DNA from 2 places in the Algoriphagus halophilus genome. Region 1 is predicted to be linked to the other one. Evidence: riboswitches for the same ligand, from Rfam matches in the RefSeq annotation. Region 1 holds a riboswitch; the other holds the start of a gene.
The links. Region 1 has a riboswitch for thiamine pyrophosphate ahead of BUR11_RS15795 (TonB-dependent receptor). Riboswitches for the same ligand answer to the same signal wherever they lie in the genome.
Positions count from the first base shown of each region.

Region 2: linked by a shared signal. The riboswitch ahead of BUR11_RS04510 (class I SAM-dependent methyltransferase) and the one ahead of BUR11_RS15795 (TonB-dependent receptor) in region 1 are both predicted to bind thiamine pyrophosphate.

Region 1 is NZ_FSRC01000002.1:918,571-926,617, forward strand. Features, by position in the region: gene BUR11_RS15785 (amidohydrolase family protein) at 1-229, shown strand, start outside; gene BUR11_RS15790 (hypothetical protein) at 352-798, shown strand; gene BUR11_RS15795 (TonB-dependent receptor) at 877-3,267, opposite strand; TPP riboswitch at 3,405-3,501, opposite strand; gene BUR11_RS15800 (fumarylacetoacetate hydrolase family protein) at 3,620-4,465, shown strand; gene BUR11_RS15805 (TfoX/Sxy family protein) at 4,471-4,827, shown strand; gene BUR11_RS15810 (hypothetical protein) at 4,907-5,320, shown strand; gene BUR11_RS15815 (secondary thiamine-phosphate synthase enzyme YjbQ) at 5,378-5,809, shown strand; gene BUR11_RS15820 (DUF5916 domain-containing protein) at 5,903-8,047, shown strand, end outside.
Region 2 is NZ_FSRC01000001.1:1,052,803-1,060,849, forward strand. Features, by position in the region: gene BUR11_RS04485 (HAD family hydrolase) at 43-732, opposite strand; gene BUR11_RS04490 (alpha/beta hydrolase) at 1,064-1,987, opposite strand; gene BUR11_RS04495 (Trm112 family protein) at 2,063-2,350, opposite strand; gene BUR11_RS04500 (thiamine phosphate synthase) at 2,358-2,981, opposite strand; gene BUR11_RS04505 (AIR synthase family protein) at 2,978-4,042, opposite strand; gene BUR11_RS04510 (class I SAM-dependent methyltransferase) at 4,042-4,767, opposite strand; TPP riboswitch at 4,820-4,909, opposite strand; gene BUR11_RS04515 (L-rhamnose mutarotase) at 4,980-5,321, opposite strand; gene fucP (L-fucose:H+ symporter permease) at 5,318-6,637, opposite strand; gene BUR11_RS04525 (L-fucose dehydrogenase) at 6,637-7,407, opposite strand; gene BUR11_RS04530 (amidohydrolase family protein) at 7,429-8,047, opposite strand, start outside.

The sequences.
Region 1 (8,047 bases):
ATATCAGGATAGAGTACTTTTTGGAAAAGATGCCTACAACAAGGAAGAGTATTATACTTATTTCAGAGTACTGGAAACGGACGATGAGTATTTCCCCTACTACAAAAAATATCATGCCTTTTGGGCAATGTATGGCTTAGGACTTTCTGATGAAGTGTTAAAGAAACTGTATTACAAAAATGCCCTTCGCATCGTACCAGGAATGGATAAAAGTGTGTTTCCGGACTAAGTCTATTTCCCGTAGGTGATCGTAAAAAATTTTACCATTCCATTCTTCCTAAAAACATTTAGGTGCCTAACCCCAAAATCGAATTGTCCCAATTCAATCACAAAAATGAAACGGCTGGAATCATGGGGCCCCGTTTATTGGGCCTCATTTTAATCGCGGCAGGAGCTCTTGTATTAATTGTTCCATTTTTTATTGTGGTAAGTACAGAACCACAAAAAATAGGATTGGTGGGAGGCGGAGCATTGATAATAGGGCTGATCATGGTTTCAATTTATTCCGGAACCCTCCTTGATTTTGACAAAAGAAGGTATAAAGAATATCAAAGCATCTTTTGGATTAAATTAGGAACATGGCAAGAACTACTACCAATTGAGAGAGCAGAACTGGTAATACATAGTTATAGAAGTAAAAATACTCCAAACGGAATTAGTCCTACGTTAGTACAAGATATCACAATCTACAAGTGTGTTTTAATTGCTAATGGAACCAAGTTTTTAGCACTTGATTTTGCAAAAGAAAAGGATGCAGTTGCTGCTTTAGAAAGAATAAAGAGGGGATTGGAGATTTGACCTGTACATCTTCGTGATGGAAAAAAAGCACTGATTTTCCCAAAATTTTTGGAGAAATTCAGTGCTTTGACTTTTTACTTAAAACTTCAAATTCAATCCCAGCATAAAATTGGTTCCAGCCATCGGGTAATAATAGTTTTCTGTAACCAATTCTCTTCCAGAATCTCCAGGAATGTAATAGCTAAACGTATAGCCATTCGGCTCATACATTTCATTGAAAATATTATTGACCAAAAGATTTACTTCTAAACTTTTGAAGAACCTAGGCTGAACTTGGTAGCTAATTCTAAAATCATTTGTAAAGAATGAGTCAAGAGATCTGGCATCATTACTAGTATTGTCCAGGTATTGCTTTCCTACATATTTAGACATCCAGTTGATGGATAAATGATCAATAGGTTTGTATTCTATTGTAGCAGAAGCAATGGTGTTAGGAGAAAATGCGATGTCAGTATTCTCATAGGTATTCGAAATCTGCTGGAATTCGGACTCGCTGTAATCGTCTATGTACTCCGTAAAATTTTTGATTTTGTTTTGACTGAAGGTAACATTTCCTCCCAAGACCCAAGCCTTTGCTACTTGAATAGCACCTGAAAGCTCTATTCCTGCACGGTAAGAATCAGCTACATTTTCTCGAATATAGGCTCCGACATCATTGATCTGACCTGTTAAAATCAATTGGTCTTTGTAGTCCATATAATAGAAGTTGGCATTGTAGCTAAACCTTCCTTTTTGTGCTCTTACACCTGCTTCAATGTTATTGAGGCGTTCTGGTTTTGGAATTTCTGTAATAGGATTATCAGTAAAATCAGATCTTTTTGGCTCTCTATTGGCGACAGCATAGCTGGCATACCACACTTCCCCTGAGCTTTGTTCGTAGCTAAAACCAAACTTAGGGTTGAAGAAGGTATAGCTTTGTTGACCATCCACAATCCGTTGGTCATCATTGACTCCATAAAATGTGTAATCAATATTGCGCACTTGCAAGTCTCCAAATAGGTTCAAACCAGGGCTAAGTTCATAGGTCCCTTTTAAGTAGATATTTCGATCATCTTTGACTGCATTGTTGAAATAATATTGATCTCGTATTTGTGTAGCTCCTGCTATTCTTGCCCAAATAATTTCTCCAAAGTGATCTCCATCGTATCGATTGGCTCCCCCACCAAGAATCACGTCCCATTTTCCATTATCTGAGATATAATTGATGGAGGCAATTCCTCCGAAGAAATCGTTATCCAACCATCTTCTTCTAATAATATCGGTACTGGAAATGATCTCTTCTCCAATCACGACATCAGGTAAGCCATAGCTTGCAAAATCATCATCTTCACGGTATTGTTCATAGTATCCACGTCCATAGGTATAGTGAAGTGCTGCATTGGTTTTCCAATTGGAACCAATTTTACCAGTATAAATTAATTGGTAATGATCCTGTTGGTAATTATCAGTTTCATTATCATAGGTGTAATAATTCCAGGTTCTATCATCCTCTAATTTTGATTCCGGTAGGCCCCACCAGGATTGATAGGTTTGTTCTTTTCCAGAGAACACATTCAATTTCAGGACATGGTTTTCTCCATAATATCCAGCTGAAACAAAAAAGGATTTTAAATCGGAAAATGCACGATCTACATAGCCATCAGAAGTTATTTTGGAAAGTCGAGCATCTACCGCAAAACGATTGTTCAAAAGACCCGTTCCTGCCTTTACAGTATGTCTCCAAGAGTTGAATGATCCAACAGAATTGGAAATCTCGGCATACGGATCATCTTGACGTGTATCTGTCTGAAAATTCAAACTTGCTCCAAAGGTAGCCGCTCCATTGGTAGAGGTACCTACACCTCGTTGAATTTGAAGATTGTCTACCGAAGAAGCGAAATCAGGCATATTTACCCAAAACACCCCATGAGACTCCGCATCATTCATGGGAATACCATTTACGGTAACGTTGATTCTGCTTTGGTCAGATCCCCGGATCCGCAATCCAGTATATCCAATTCCTGCTCCTGCATCTGAATGAGTCACCACGGAAGGAGTAAAATTGAGGAGAATAGGGATGTCTTGCCCTAAGTTTCTTTTGGAGAGTTCTGCTTTGTCGATGGTCTGAAAAGTAGTCGGTGTAGTAGCTGAAGCTCTTGTAGCAGAGACAATAAACTCCTCTGTCAGTAGCTCTGTAGGTTGGAGTTTTAAAATCAAATCACCTGAGTAAGGTAACGTCAAACTTTGTTTTAAGCTTTCAAACCCTACATAAGAAACCCGAAGTTGGATCTCCCCTGCCTTCAGCTTGGTGATCGAGAAATTTCCGTTTTCATCCGTTACGCTTCCTCTACCTTGAGTTTCGGCCCATACAGAAGCACCGATTAATGGTTCTCCGGAACTTGCGTCCAAGATTTTTCCTTTTAGACTTTCCTGTGCCCAAGCAGAAACTGCCAATAGACAAAAAGCCAGATTTAGCATTAATTTTTTCATGTGTTTTTCCCTTGCGGGATATTGAGGTGAAACATGAGAAAACTTAGGGGAAGTCTTCCTTGATTGTTTACCCGAATGCACAACTTGTACAAAATTGAAAGCGCAACGGCGCCTGTTTGCGAATTCGATTTGGTACTATGTTATGCTGCTCACTTCCCTTCGCCGGCATTACCCGGATCAGGTCTTATGGGTATGATCTCAGCCCGAATTATTTAGGCACCCCTTATGATCTTGTTGCAAAGGTAATGGGGAAATGGGTTTTTGCAATCCTTTATTGTCAAATTCAGCTGATCATTCGATAAGCTTCCCAATTCTTTTCATTAAATTTCTTGTTCAACAAACCCTTAAACCTATGAAAATCTACAAACTTCCTTCGGGAACACTTCTTGAAAAGGATGCTACCTATTTTTTGGGCCCTAGTCTTCATTGGAATGAACTATTGGGAAGAGAAAATTTGAAGGAATATTTAAATTTTGAATCCAAAGGTTGGCGTGAATTAAAAGAGGAAGAAGCCCAAAAACTGCTGGATGTAGGTTTATTATCTCCAATGGGGGATCAGGAAATCTGGGCTGCTGGTGTTACTTATTTTCGAAGTAGAACTGCCAGAATGGAAGAAAGCCAAGATGCTGGGGGAGCAGATTTTTATGATAAAGTTTATGCAGCTGATAGACCGGAGCTTTTTTTCAAAGCTACAGCAAGTAGGGTTTCACCTCCTGGGGGGAAACTAAATATTAGGAAAGACTCAACATGGGACGTGCCTGAGCCTGAACTTACGCTATTGATTTCGCCGGCAGGTAGAATTCAAGGATTTACCGTTGGTAACGACATGAGCAGTCGAAGTATAGAAGGAGAAAATCCATTGTATTTGCCTCAAGCTAAGGTATATCAAGGATGTGCTGCCATTGGTCCTTGCATTTTAGTTCAAGATGAGATCTTAGCTGAAGATGTAAAAATCAGGTTGGAAATATTTCGTGAGGGTCAGTTGGCATTTACGGGAGAAACGGCACTATCTCAATTGAAGCGAAAGCCTCAAGAATTAGCTGAATGGCTTTTTAGAGCCAATACATTCCCAATAGGATGTTTTCTAATGACTGGAACCGGGATCGTTCCTGATGAATTTACCTTGGAAGAAGGTGATCGGGTTAGGATAGGTATAGATGAGATTGGGGTACTTGAAAACTTTATTTCCAAAATTTAAGGACCATGGCTTACGATGAATTTCTTGCGGAAAGAATGATTCAAAGCCTACAAGGCAGAGGACTTAATTTTGAGGCGAAGAGGATGATGGGAGGATTGGTGTTCATGGTGAATGAAAAGATGTGCATGGGCCTCAATAAAGATAAGAATACTGGAAAAGACCAGCTCATGGTTAGAGTGGGTGAATCTGCACAGGAAATGTGTATGAAAAGGACAGGTTGTCGAAGTATGGAATTTACTGGTAGGCCAATGAAAGGGTTTGTTTTTGTTGATCCTGAGGGATTTGACCTTGATGCAGATTGGGATTTTTGGGTGGAAATGGCCTTAAAATACAATCCGGAGGCGAAAAAAAGCAAGAAATAATAATGTGAATCAAGGGTTGGAATAATCTTGGCAAAGAACTTGAGTAAAATCGAATGCGCTTACTCAAAAGATTAAACCAATGAAACAGTCCCTTATTTTTGCATTCCTTGTACTTATTGCCTTTTCCTGTGATTTTAATGATATGCCCGAGCCTCGGGATGAGACTCAAAAATGGGCTTTGGCGGGTTATCAAGTGGAGGTTTCAGGAGATTTAGAATATACCAATATTCAAGATTCAGCCTACGTTTATTCTCTATTGCCTGATGGTAGTTTTTCCAAAAAAGTAGGAGAATATGAATTGAAGGGTACCTATGAGGAAAGCTTTTCCGATGGTCTGAAACGTTATAAATTCATGTATACCTCGAAAAACAGCTTATTGATTCATAGCTGTGCCACCAGTACGGAGGATTATTTCATTAACAGCAAAGGACAATTGACGGGTACCTGGGATGCTTGTGAGGGCCCCAAGTTATATTTCAATAAACAAAATTAAGCTAGAGGAGGGTTAGACCTCCTTTTTTTATTTAGTTTGGAGAATTTACATTTGGGAATGACCAAGTTTTTTCAGCAAAAAATACGATTGTCGCCTTATCCTGCGGGATATCACTTAATCACCGATATAATCGAAGGCGAATTTCCGGAAATCAAGAAGATAAAAGTCGGGTTTCTCCAAATCTTCATTCAGCATACATCTGCTGCTCTCACAATCAATGAAAATGCGGACCCCACTGTAAGAACTGATTTCAAAACCTTTGTGGATGAATTGATTCCGGAGGACTACCCACGGTTTATTCATACCTATGAGGGACCAGATGATATGCCGGCTCATATAAAAGCCAGTTTTTTTGATTCACACTTGCAAATTCCCATTTCGAATGGAAAATTAGGGCTAGGTATGTGGCAAGGAGTGTATTTATGTGAATTTAGGCTTCATGCGTCACCAAGAAATTTAATCCTTACTGCTTTTGGAGAGCCGTATTAAAATGGCTCCCTAAAATTATAAAATATCGCCATTGGTATAATAAAAGTAAGATCGTAATGGATTGACGATACTTTTGTAAGGTATCCCCGAACTATGCGAACTTATATTTTCCTTTTATTTGCATTCCTTGTTGGAATGGGAACGGCGTTTTCTCAAAATAAACAAAACGCTAATGCTTTTGCATTTAAGCTAAATCAACCCATTGATTTAGATGGAGAATTGGACGAGGAGATATGGTTGGACCCAGAAGGTTGGAATACAGATTTTATGCAGTATTTTCCTTCGGATACATCTTTGTCTGTGGTCAATACACAAGTGAAGATTGCCTTTGATGATAACAACCTATATATCGCGGCAATCATGGAAAACAATGGCCCAAGAGAATATGTCTCTACTTCCTTGAGGAGAGATTATCGGGGTCAGCAGAACGATGGGATTACCTTTGTATTTGACACATTTAATGATAAAACCAATGCATTTCAATTTGGAGTCAACCCCTATGGCGTTCAAAGAGAAGGGCTTTTGGCCAATGGAGGAATTAGAAGTGAAGATTTGAGTTTAGCTTGGGATAATAAATGGTATGCCGAAGCAAAAATTTATGATACCCATTGGCAAGTAGAAGCCATCATCCCATTATCCACTATTCGTTTCAAGGATGGAACACAAAACTGGAATGTGAATTTTTATCGGATAGATAGCCATACCGGAGAGCGAAGTACATGGTCACCAATTCCTAGAAACTTATCCATTATTTCTACTGCATTTAATAGGAAATTGATCTTTGAAGAACCTCTACGGAAAAACTCGGCAAATATTTCCTTGATTCCTTATGTGGCAGGGAAAACTTCTAAAAATTACCTGGAAAATACTTCTGAGAGTTTTTCTCCAGCTTTCGGGGGAGATGCAAAGGTCGGAATTGGCCCGGCAATGAATTTAGATTTGACATTCAATCCGGACTTTTCACAAGTGGAAGTGGATCAGCAGGTGACGAATTTGGATCGTTTCGAAATCTTCTTTCCAGAGCGAAGACAATTTTTCCTAGAAAATGCCGACCTCTTTGACAGTTTTGGCTCTAGACAATCCAGACCATTCTTCTCCAGAAGAATTGGAGTGGATATCGATTCAGCTACAGGCCAAAATGTCCAAAGTAAAATTATTTATGGTGCCCGATTGAGTGGTAAAATCAATGAAGATTGGCGTTTGGGTGTGATGAATATGCAAACTGCCACGGATAACGAGGCAGGAATTTCAGGAAAGAACTTCTCTGTGGTTGCCCTTCAAAAAAAGATTTTTACCCGCTCCAATATTGGGGTGATCTTCGTAGATCGTGAATCCCTTGCCCTGGACGAAAATCAGTCGCTATTCAACCCCAATGAATACAACCGTTTATTGGGTGTGGATTATAACCTGAATTCAGCGGACGGAAAATGGACTGGGAAAGCATTCTATCACAGGACTTTTGAGTCTAAGGAAACGGTAAAACCCTACTCTTTTAATGCATATATCTTATTCAATGATATCCATTGGGCCTGGAGTTTGAGCTACAGAGATGTAGGAGAAGATTTTAATCCTGAAGTCGGATATGTTCCCAGGTCAAATTATAAGCGATTTAACCCAGATATAGCCTATTTATTTTACCCAAATTCTAACTTGATCAATCGACATGGACCAAAGGTGGAATATGAAGGCTTGTGGAATGAAACTATTGGGACAACTGATAGAGATATCAATTTGAGTTATAATGTGCAATTCAATTCCTTTTCTACTATTACACTGACTCAAAAAAACAGGTATGTCTATCTCTTTCAAGATTTTGACCCAACTCGGACTGGTGGAGAAAAACTTCCTGCAGGCACAGATTATAAAACCAAAACACTTCAATTGGAATACAGTAGTAATCCGAGAAATCTGTTTTTAATAAAACTAGAGGCTGAGGCTGGTCAATACTATACAGGTGATTTTCAGCGAGTAGTTAGTGAGATGGGACTTAGAATTGGAAATAAAGCTAATATTTCCATGAACTTTAATTATGCAAGAATCCGACTTCCAGAGCCTCAAAATGATGCCGACCTGGTATTGGTAGGACCTAGGATAGACTTGACCTTTACCAAGAAACTCTTCTGGACCACCTTCATCCAATACAATAATCAAATTGATAATTTGAACATCAATACGCGTTTGCAATGGAGATTTGCCCCTGTTTCAGACTTCTTCCTCGTTTATACGGATAATTATTTC
Region 2 (8,047 bases), on a different contig from region 1:
TATTGAGAACTGCCAACTGAATACCGACCACTAACCACTGATTCACATTTCCTTGATCAAAGGGATTATATCTGAAATCTGTTCGGCTTGATAAAAGTGTTCGTGTTCAATTTCATGGTGGATCATTTCATGCTTCCACGTCACATGAAATGGGATATGAATGGCATGACCCCCGAGTTTTAATACAGGGAGTATATCTGATTTTAAGCTGTTTCCCACCATTAAAAATTCGGATGGATAAACATCCAAATGCTTGATGAGCTTTAGGAAATCAGTTTCCTTTTTTTCGCTCATGATTTCTATATGATGGAAATAAGCCTCTAAACCTGATTTCTTGAGTTTCCTTTCCTGATCTACCAAGTCGCCTTTGGTAGCCATTACCAGTCTATAATCCGAACTCAGTTCTTTTAAGACCTGCTCTACTTCGGGAAGCATTTCCACTGGTTTACTCATCATTTCTTTTCCAATATCCATGATTCGCTCTATCATGCTTAATGGAATGTTCTTTTCAGATACCCGAATGGCGGTTTCAATCATAGATAGCATGAAGCCTTTGATGCCATAGCCATAGATGTTAATGTTTTCAATCTCAGTATGATATAATTCCTTTAAAGAGCTGTGTTGAGGCATGAAATCCTCTAACATCTCCGTGAATTTTTCTTCAGCCTCCCGAAAAAATGGCTCATTGACCCAAAGGGTATCATCTGCGTCGAAAGCGATAACTTTAATCATGAAATTTTAAAATTGAGATGTTGTAAAAATTGAGGATTAGGGAATAAAATGATTAGTTCCATTTTAAAAATAAAGATACTTTAAAACCAAAAAATCATTCGATTGTTCAAAATAGATAGCTTTTGATTAAAATTGCTTTCTAGCCCTCCTCTTGTGATCACGATTCATCTCCTACCAAGGTTCAGGGCAGGTGGCAATGGACTTCGAAATTGTTTACACAGGGTTACGAGCTTCGTTCCTCTGCTTTTCACCCTGTGCCAATGACATTTAATCCCGAAGAGGTTTTGTTGCCAACGATTGATTAATTGGTATAACTACCCACTGTGATTGCCTACTGCCCACTTTCCAAAGACTGCATCCAATCCAACAACACCTCTCTCCATCCAGAAACAGGGCCTTTACCTAGGCCAAAGCCGAAACCATGTCCACCGGTAGGATAGATATGCAGTGAAGCAGGAACTCCCTTGGCATGAAGGGCTTTGTAATATAAAAAGCTGTTTTCGATCGGAACCCCTTTGTCATCCTGTGCATGTACCAAGAACGTAGGAGGGGTGTCTTCAGTGACGTTCAGTTCACCCGAAAAACGATCGATCAACTCTTGTGGAGCGTTTTCTCCGATTAAGTTTCTTCTAGATCCTGAATGGGCACTGGCATCCCTGAATGAAATAACCGGGTAAGCTAAAATTGAAAAGTCTGGACGTGCCGGTAATGCATCGATCGCATCTTTTGGTCTATCCACCTCATGCTCATATTGGGTACTTGCTGTCGAGGCTAAATGTCCACCAGCAGAGAATCCCAAGACACCGATTTTGTCTGGATCTATTTGCCAGTCGTTTGCATGATGTCTTGCCAGTCGAATAGCTCTTTGTGCGTCGAGTAAGGGAACCTCCTTCCCATCTGTCAGTGATTTGGAATCGGGGAGTCTGTATTTAACGACAATTCCAACTATTCCTTGGGTGTTTAGCCATTTGGCAAAATCCCTTCCTTCCCAGTCATAAGCTAGAATATGGTATCCACCTCCAGGAAAAATGACTACTGCTTGTCCTGTTCGTGATTGCTTACTTGGTAAAAAGACTTCAATCTGAGGAATCTGAACATTTTCAATTCGAATAATTCCTTGCTCCACGGCTTTTTCTTCCAAACCCATATCCGTTTGAAGGGGTGGAGTGCCTTCCCATAGTGGTAAAACGATTTCTTGAGCAAAAGAACTGCTAAAGGTCATACTGAGTAAGAGACCGAAAAATAGTGATTTCATAGGTTCATTTATTGGGCTTCAATTGGAAAGATAAACTCTCCAAACAATTTGGTTTTGAGGGTTTAAAATACTCATTTATTTGAGTTCTTTGGTAGTTTTTGGTCCCGCTATTTTGAAAGAGTTAGTTTTTGTATCTATTTCTAATCCCCATCTTTCCAAATTGGGTAGTTCCAAACTTTTTTCCCGGTATTCATCTGGAGTCATAATGGGAATCCCATAGATGATCGGAAAATACCGTTGGCAGGATTCGCAAGTGAGTAATCCTTCTATGATTTCCTGATACTCAGTTTCTTGGATGACTTGGATCTTTAAGTCGCTTTTGTCAAAAGGACAACAAAGTTTATCTACTAATTTTCGATTCATGTAAATGCTATTTAAGTTGTTGGAGATAGGTTTGGACAGCCATTTCAGGGTCTGTAGAGTTTAAGATTCCGGAAATAACCGCAATTCCTTCGAAGGAGAAATGGCTAAGTTTTTCCAGGTTCTCTGGGTTGATTCCGCCTGAAAGGAAGATCGGCAATGAAGTCAATTTCCTGGCTTGCTGGATACTTTCAGGGTGAACTAACTCACAGGTATCAACTGAGGAAGAAGGGAATACTGAACAAAAGCTGATGTATGATAATTGATTTTCCTCCGCCCATAAGATCAGTTCCTCTTGATTGCCTACAGTTAGTCCAATGATTTTACTTTTTAAAGATTCCCTTATTAGCTCAAATTCTTCTGGTACTTTGTCTAAATGTACCCCATCCAAATTGCACTTTTCGGCTAATTTCCAATCCTCATTGATCAGTACTGGAACTTGATAAGTCTGTGCAATTTTTTTGATATCCTGACAGAATTTGATCTTGTCTTGTTCGGTGACTTGTTCAGGCCAGTGATTCCAAATTTGAAGTAGTTGAACCCCTCCTTTGAGTGCTTGTTGGGTTTTTTCAAGTAGTTCTAGCCAGGGTTGATTTGGATCCAGAACCAAATATATTCCTTCTAGTTTTTTCATGTCATACCTTGTTGTAAAGCTTTGAAGAATGCTCCCCAATAAGGGTCAATTCCATTGAATTCAAAATTTGATGATCCACCGGACTTATCTAGTAAGGTATTCTTAGGACTATTTGTGAAAGTACCAATGGAAACGGCCGGAATTCCTTCATCTTTTAATCGGTTGATGAGTTTATTTTCACTTTCCGGGGTAACCGCCATAATCATAGATCCTGCTCCAATTGAAATAAGCGGGTCGATCCCGAAAAGTTCGGACACCTGTTGAACTTCCGTTGGAACAGGTATATCTGCAACATTTACAGTGAAACCCAAACCAGAGGCACTGGCCATTTCCTGAATTGCACCTAAAATCCCTCCCTCCGTAACATCATGCATGGCATGTAGCTCTTGGTGTGGAGTGAGTGTTTGATGTGCTAATCTTGCTTCCTTCAATACGGAAAGTTTCCAGAAGTTATCCGCCGCAGTTTGTTGGATCTTTTTTCCCAAAGCAGACTGAACTGTTTCCGGAAAGGACATAGCCAAGAGTGATGTAGATGAAATAGCTGCATGTTTGGTGAGGATAATAGCATCTCCATCTTTGGCTAATGAGCTAGTTAGAATTTGGTTTTTGGGAGCTTTCAAAAAGAAAGTACCCCCTCCGGAAATGGTAGATTCAATTCCAGGGATTTGCCCGGTATGCCCACCTGTGATGCTGATCTCCATTTCCTCACAAAGGGAATGAATATGTTGCCAATATTCCTGGAAATCTTCCCTGCTTAAGCTTAATGGTAAATTGAGCACAAACTGAGCATATTGTGGTCCGAAGCCCGTTGTACTCATATCATTGGCCAATAAATGTACCGAAAGCCATGCAGAAACCTTCATTCCCAGACTTGGGATCAATGAAAGAGGATCGCTCGAAATGGCCAAGGCATCTCCATTTCCAATATCCACCATGGCAGTATCTACTCCGAACCTGGGCCCATGAATGACCTCTTTTCTTCCAGCTCCACAGAAGTTTAAAACATCTTCTTTAAACACCTCCGAGCTGACTTTACCCGCTGAATTCTCAAAAGCTCCCATTAGACATCCAATAATTGAACATGGAACCCAAAGAAATCACCATAGGGGATTTTCCATTGTTTTTTAGGGAACCATTTTGGCAATCCAGTGGCGTTCCATTCGATTTTGTATTTCCGGTCAGGCAAGGCTTTTGCTACCAATGCTTCCAGGGATGCGGGAGTATAGAAATGGGCAGTCACATAATAATTGTTTCTTCCGAAAACCTGCTGGACTTTACGTCGGAGTAGTTTGGGGGTATTTCGGTTCATCATTCCAAAAATGATCCCATACTTTCCTACTCGAACCGCTTCTTGGATTACCTGAATAGGGTTTTTGTAATATTCGAAGGTGGTGACAAAAGCCAATGCATCAAAGGAATGATCCTTGAAAGGCATATGATGTGAATCAGCCATCACCAGGTCTCCGTCAAATAATTGTACCCCTTGTGCCAACATAAAAGGAGAAATGTCTCCTCCGGTAGCTTCCAATCCGATTTCATGCCACCAGCGGGTAAATCGGGTAGTTCCGCAACCAAATTCCAATAAGGTTTTCACCCGATGATCCTGTTTGATGAGTTCCTCCAAGGTCTTTTTTTGCCAGACTTCCTGGAATTTATAAGGGCCCTCGTAGTAATCTTCGTAATGGTCGGTATCATCCCGGTTGAAAAACCATTCTTTTCTACCTTGCCAATTTCGAAGCCCATCAGGAGCTACTTCAAATTTTTCTTGTTTGATCAGTTTACTCATTCGTCTATGTTCATAGACCTGAATGAATCCCAGAAATGGAGAGAAAGTGAAAAATAAGGAGGTTCACAATTCCTACGCTGGCATTATCCAGATCAGGTTTTCGGGTATCATCTCAGCCTTTTGGGCACCCCGTTGTAAATTTTGTTCTACACAAAGATAGAAAGAAGAAGGAAAGGGAAAAGTCTTTCCGCTTTTGAATTCAAATACCTGACTTAGGCTTTAAACTCAAAAATTTTCTCAGTAATCGCCCATCTCCAATTAGCCGGAGTACCTGGGAGATTGGTCTGATATTGTCCAAGGAAGGTCTCCCATTCCTGCACTTTTGGATTGCTCTCATCTAGTTTTGCCTTCTTTTCGAAAGAGAAATCCTCGTCACCCACCAAAATCATGGTTAGTCGGTTCTGCCATCGGTATATGCTCATTTGCAAAACTCCAGCAATCCGAATACTTTCAATGATTTCTGGAGCCACTGCCTTATGACATTCCACATAAGCTTGAATGGCTTCTTCTTCATTTTTCAGGTCGCAGATCAGTACATATGTTTGGGTTTTCATTGGGCAGAAGATTTTACTCGAACACTAAACAATCCTACAAATACAAAACAGATTAAAGGAAGAATAAAGGAGAAATTGACCTCAGGTACCCCTAAAATTAGCGTGTCATCGTAACCTGCCCCTCCAATATCCATGATCATTCCTTGTAAGGTAGGCATGATAGCACCTCCCACAATTGCCATTACTAAAAAGGCAGCAGCAAACTTGGAGTCTTCTCCAAGACCTTCCAAAGCGATACCATAAATGGTTGGGAACATCAAGGACATAGCAAAGGAAATCGCTACCAAACTATACAAACCTAACATCCCGGGAAGGAATATGGCTCCAGCAGTAAATAGAATGGCTAATACAGAGAATATGGCTAGTAACTTTGCCGGAGCAAAAAACTTAAATAAGTAGGTACAAATCCATCTTCCAATTAAAAATACCACCAAAGCAGAGTACCCATAATTCACTGCAGATGCATTGGAAATCCCTAATACTTCGGCGTATTGGTAGATATAGGTCCAAACCATGATCTGAGCACCTACATAAAACATTTGTGCAAAAGTTCCTTCCACAAAATTCCTTTTGGCCAATAACCTTTTCATGGTAGCAGCAAAGTCAATTCGGTTGTTAGCGTCTTTGCTTTCGGGCATTTTGGCTAAAGCAATGATGACTAAAATGGCCAAAACCACCAAACCAAGCATCACATAAGGATTTCGTATGACCATCAAATCCGCAGTTCTGATCACGGCCTTGGCGGATTCATCCAAGGCCGTGAAGATGATATTTCCATCCGCATCTGTTTCATTGGATTGGAGGGCATTTAGGATGAATTGTTTGGCTACAAACAAGCCTGCCAAAGCTCCCATTGGGTTAAAGGCCTGGGCTAAGTTCAATCGTTGGGTAGCGGTGGCTTCTGGCCCCATAGCCAAAATATAGGGGTTGGCAGTGGTCTCCAAAAAAGCCAAACCAAAGGTCAAGATGTATAAGGAGGCCAAGAAGAAACCATAACTTTCCCAAGCTGCAGCTGGGTAAAATAGGAGGGCTCCGAATCCATACAGACCAAGTCCTAGTAGAATACCTGTTTTGTAGGAGTATTTTTTAATAAAAAAGGCAGCGGGAAGTGCCATGGTAAAGTAGCCTCCATAAAATGCCATTTGTACCCAAGATGCCTGGGTGTTATTCAATTCCAACACTCTTTTAAAGGCTGCCACCATGGGGTTGGTGATGTCATTGGCAAAACCCCATAAAGCAAAGAGGGAGGTGATCAGAATAAATGGAAGAATTAAATTTTTGGGGACTAGGGCAGGTTTTTGGGTTGGGTTGTTCATTAAAGAGATCGGTCAAGGTGGGTATATCCTCCATCCACAAACAGGTGTTGTCCTGTCATATGGGAGGCTTTGTCAGAAAGTAAGAAAATGCTCATGGTAGCGATTTCCTCTGGAGTAGTCATTCTATTTCCTAAAGGAATATTTTTAGTAATATCCGCTAGCTTCTGTTCTGGGTTATCAAAAGTTTGAATCCAGTTTTGATAAAGGGGAGTGTAAACCTCAGCAGGGATTACCGCATTGACTCTGATTTTATATTTCAGTAATTCCACTGCCCATTCTCGGGTCAGGGACAATTGTGCTCCTTTGGCAGCGGTATAACCGGAAGTTCCTCCCTGGCCTGTAACCGCAGTCTTACTACTGATATTGACAATGGCTCCTTGCGTTTTTTTCAAATGAGGAAGCGCATAATGGGCCAGCTGGTAATAGTGGAATAAGTTTTTGGAAACTGAATTGGCAAATGCTTCTGGGGAACCATTTTCTAGGCCCACGCTATCGTTGGCGCCTGCATTATTCACCACACCGTCAATCCTTCCAAATTTCTCAATGGTCAACTTGACCGCTTTTTCGGCATCACTTGCTTCCAAGAGTCTGATAGGAATTTGAAGTGCTTTCATGGGGGCACGTTCTAAAATCAACTCTCCTTCCTCGATGGAAGGGTCAATGATGATCGGGATCGCTCCTTCATCAATCAATCCATTGGATATTGCTCCTCCAATTCCTTTGGCACCACCACTGATGATGATGACTTTATCTTTAAGATTTAAATCCATTTTGGGTTGTATTAATCTATATTATTCTTTTATCCCGTAAAAATCCACTGCATTTTCACCCATAATTAATTTTTTCTCAGAAGGTGAGAGCTTGTCGGTAAAACGATCTACCAACTCAAATACTTGTTCATATCCTGCAGCGACCAAACATACCGGCCAGTCGGAACCAAACATCAATCTCTTGGGACCAAAAGCCTCCAAAACAATCTCCATGTAATTTTCAAAATCATGGGGTTTCCATGTTTTCCAATCCGCCTCGGTGACCATACCGGATAGTTTGCAGGAAACATATTCCCGCTCTGCGATAGGGGCAAGTTCCTTTTTCCATTCTCTCCAGATTCCCAGCTTAATATTGGGTTTAGCCAAATGGTCAATGACAAATGGTTGCTCTGGACTTCGTTTCAAAAAATGAAGGGTAGCTTCCAGTTGATTAGGAAAGATCAGAATATCATACGTATATCCCCGCCTTCCTATTTTTTCAATTCCACGGATAAACTCTTTTCTAAGCATGTATTCCACCGGTTTGTCTTGCAAAACTTCCCGGTATCCTTTGAGCTTTTTGTGTTTGGAAAACTGGTCAAGATCCTTGTCTAAGGCATCACTACCTAAATCGGCCCAACCTACTACTGCTTTGATTTCC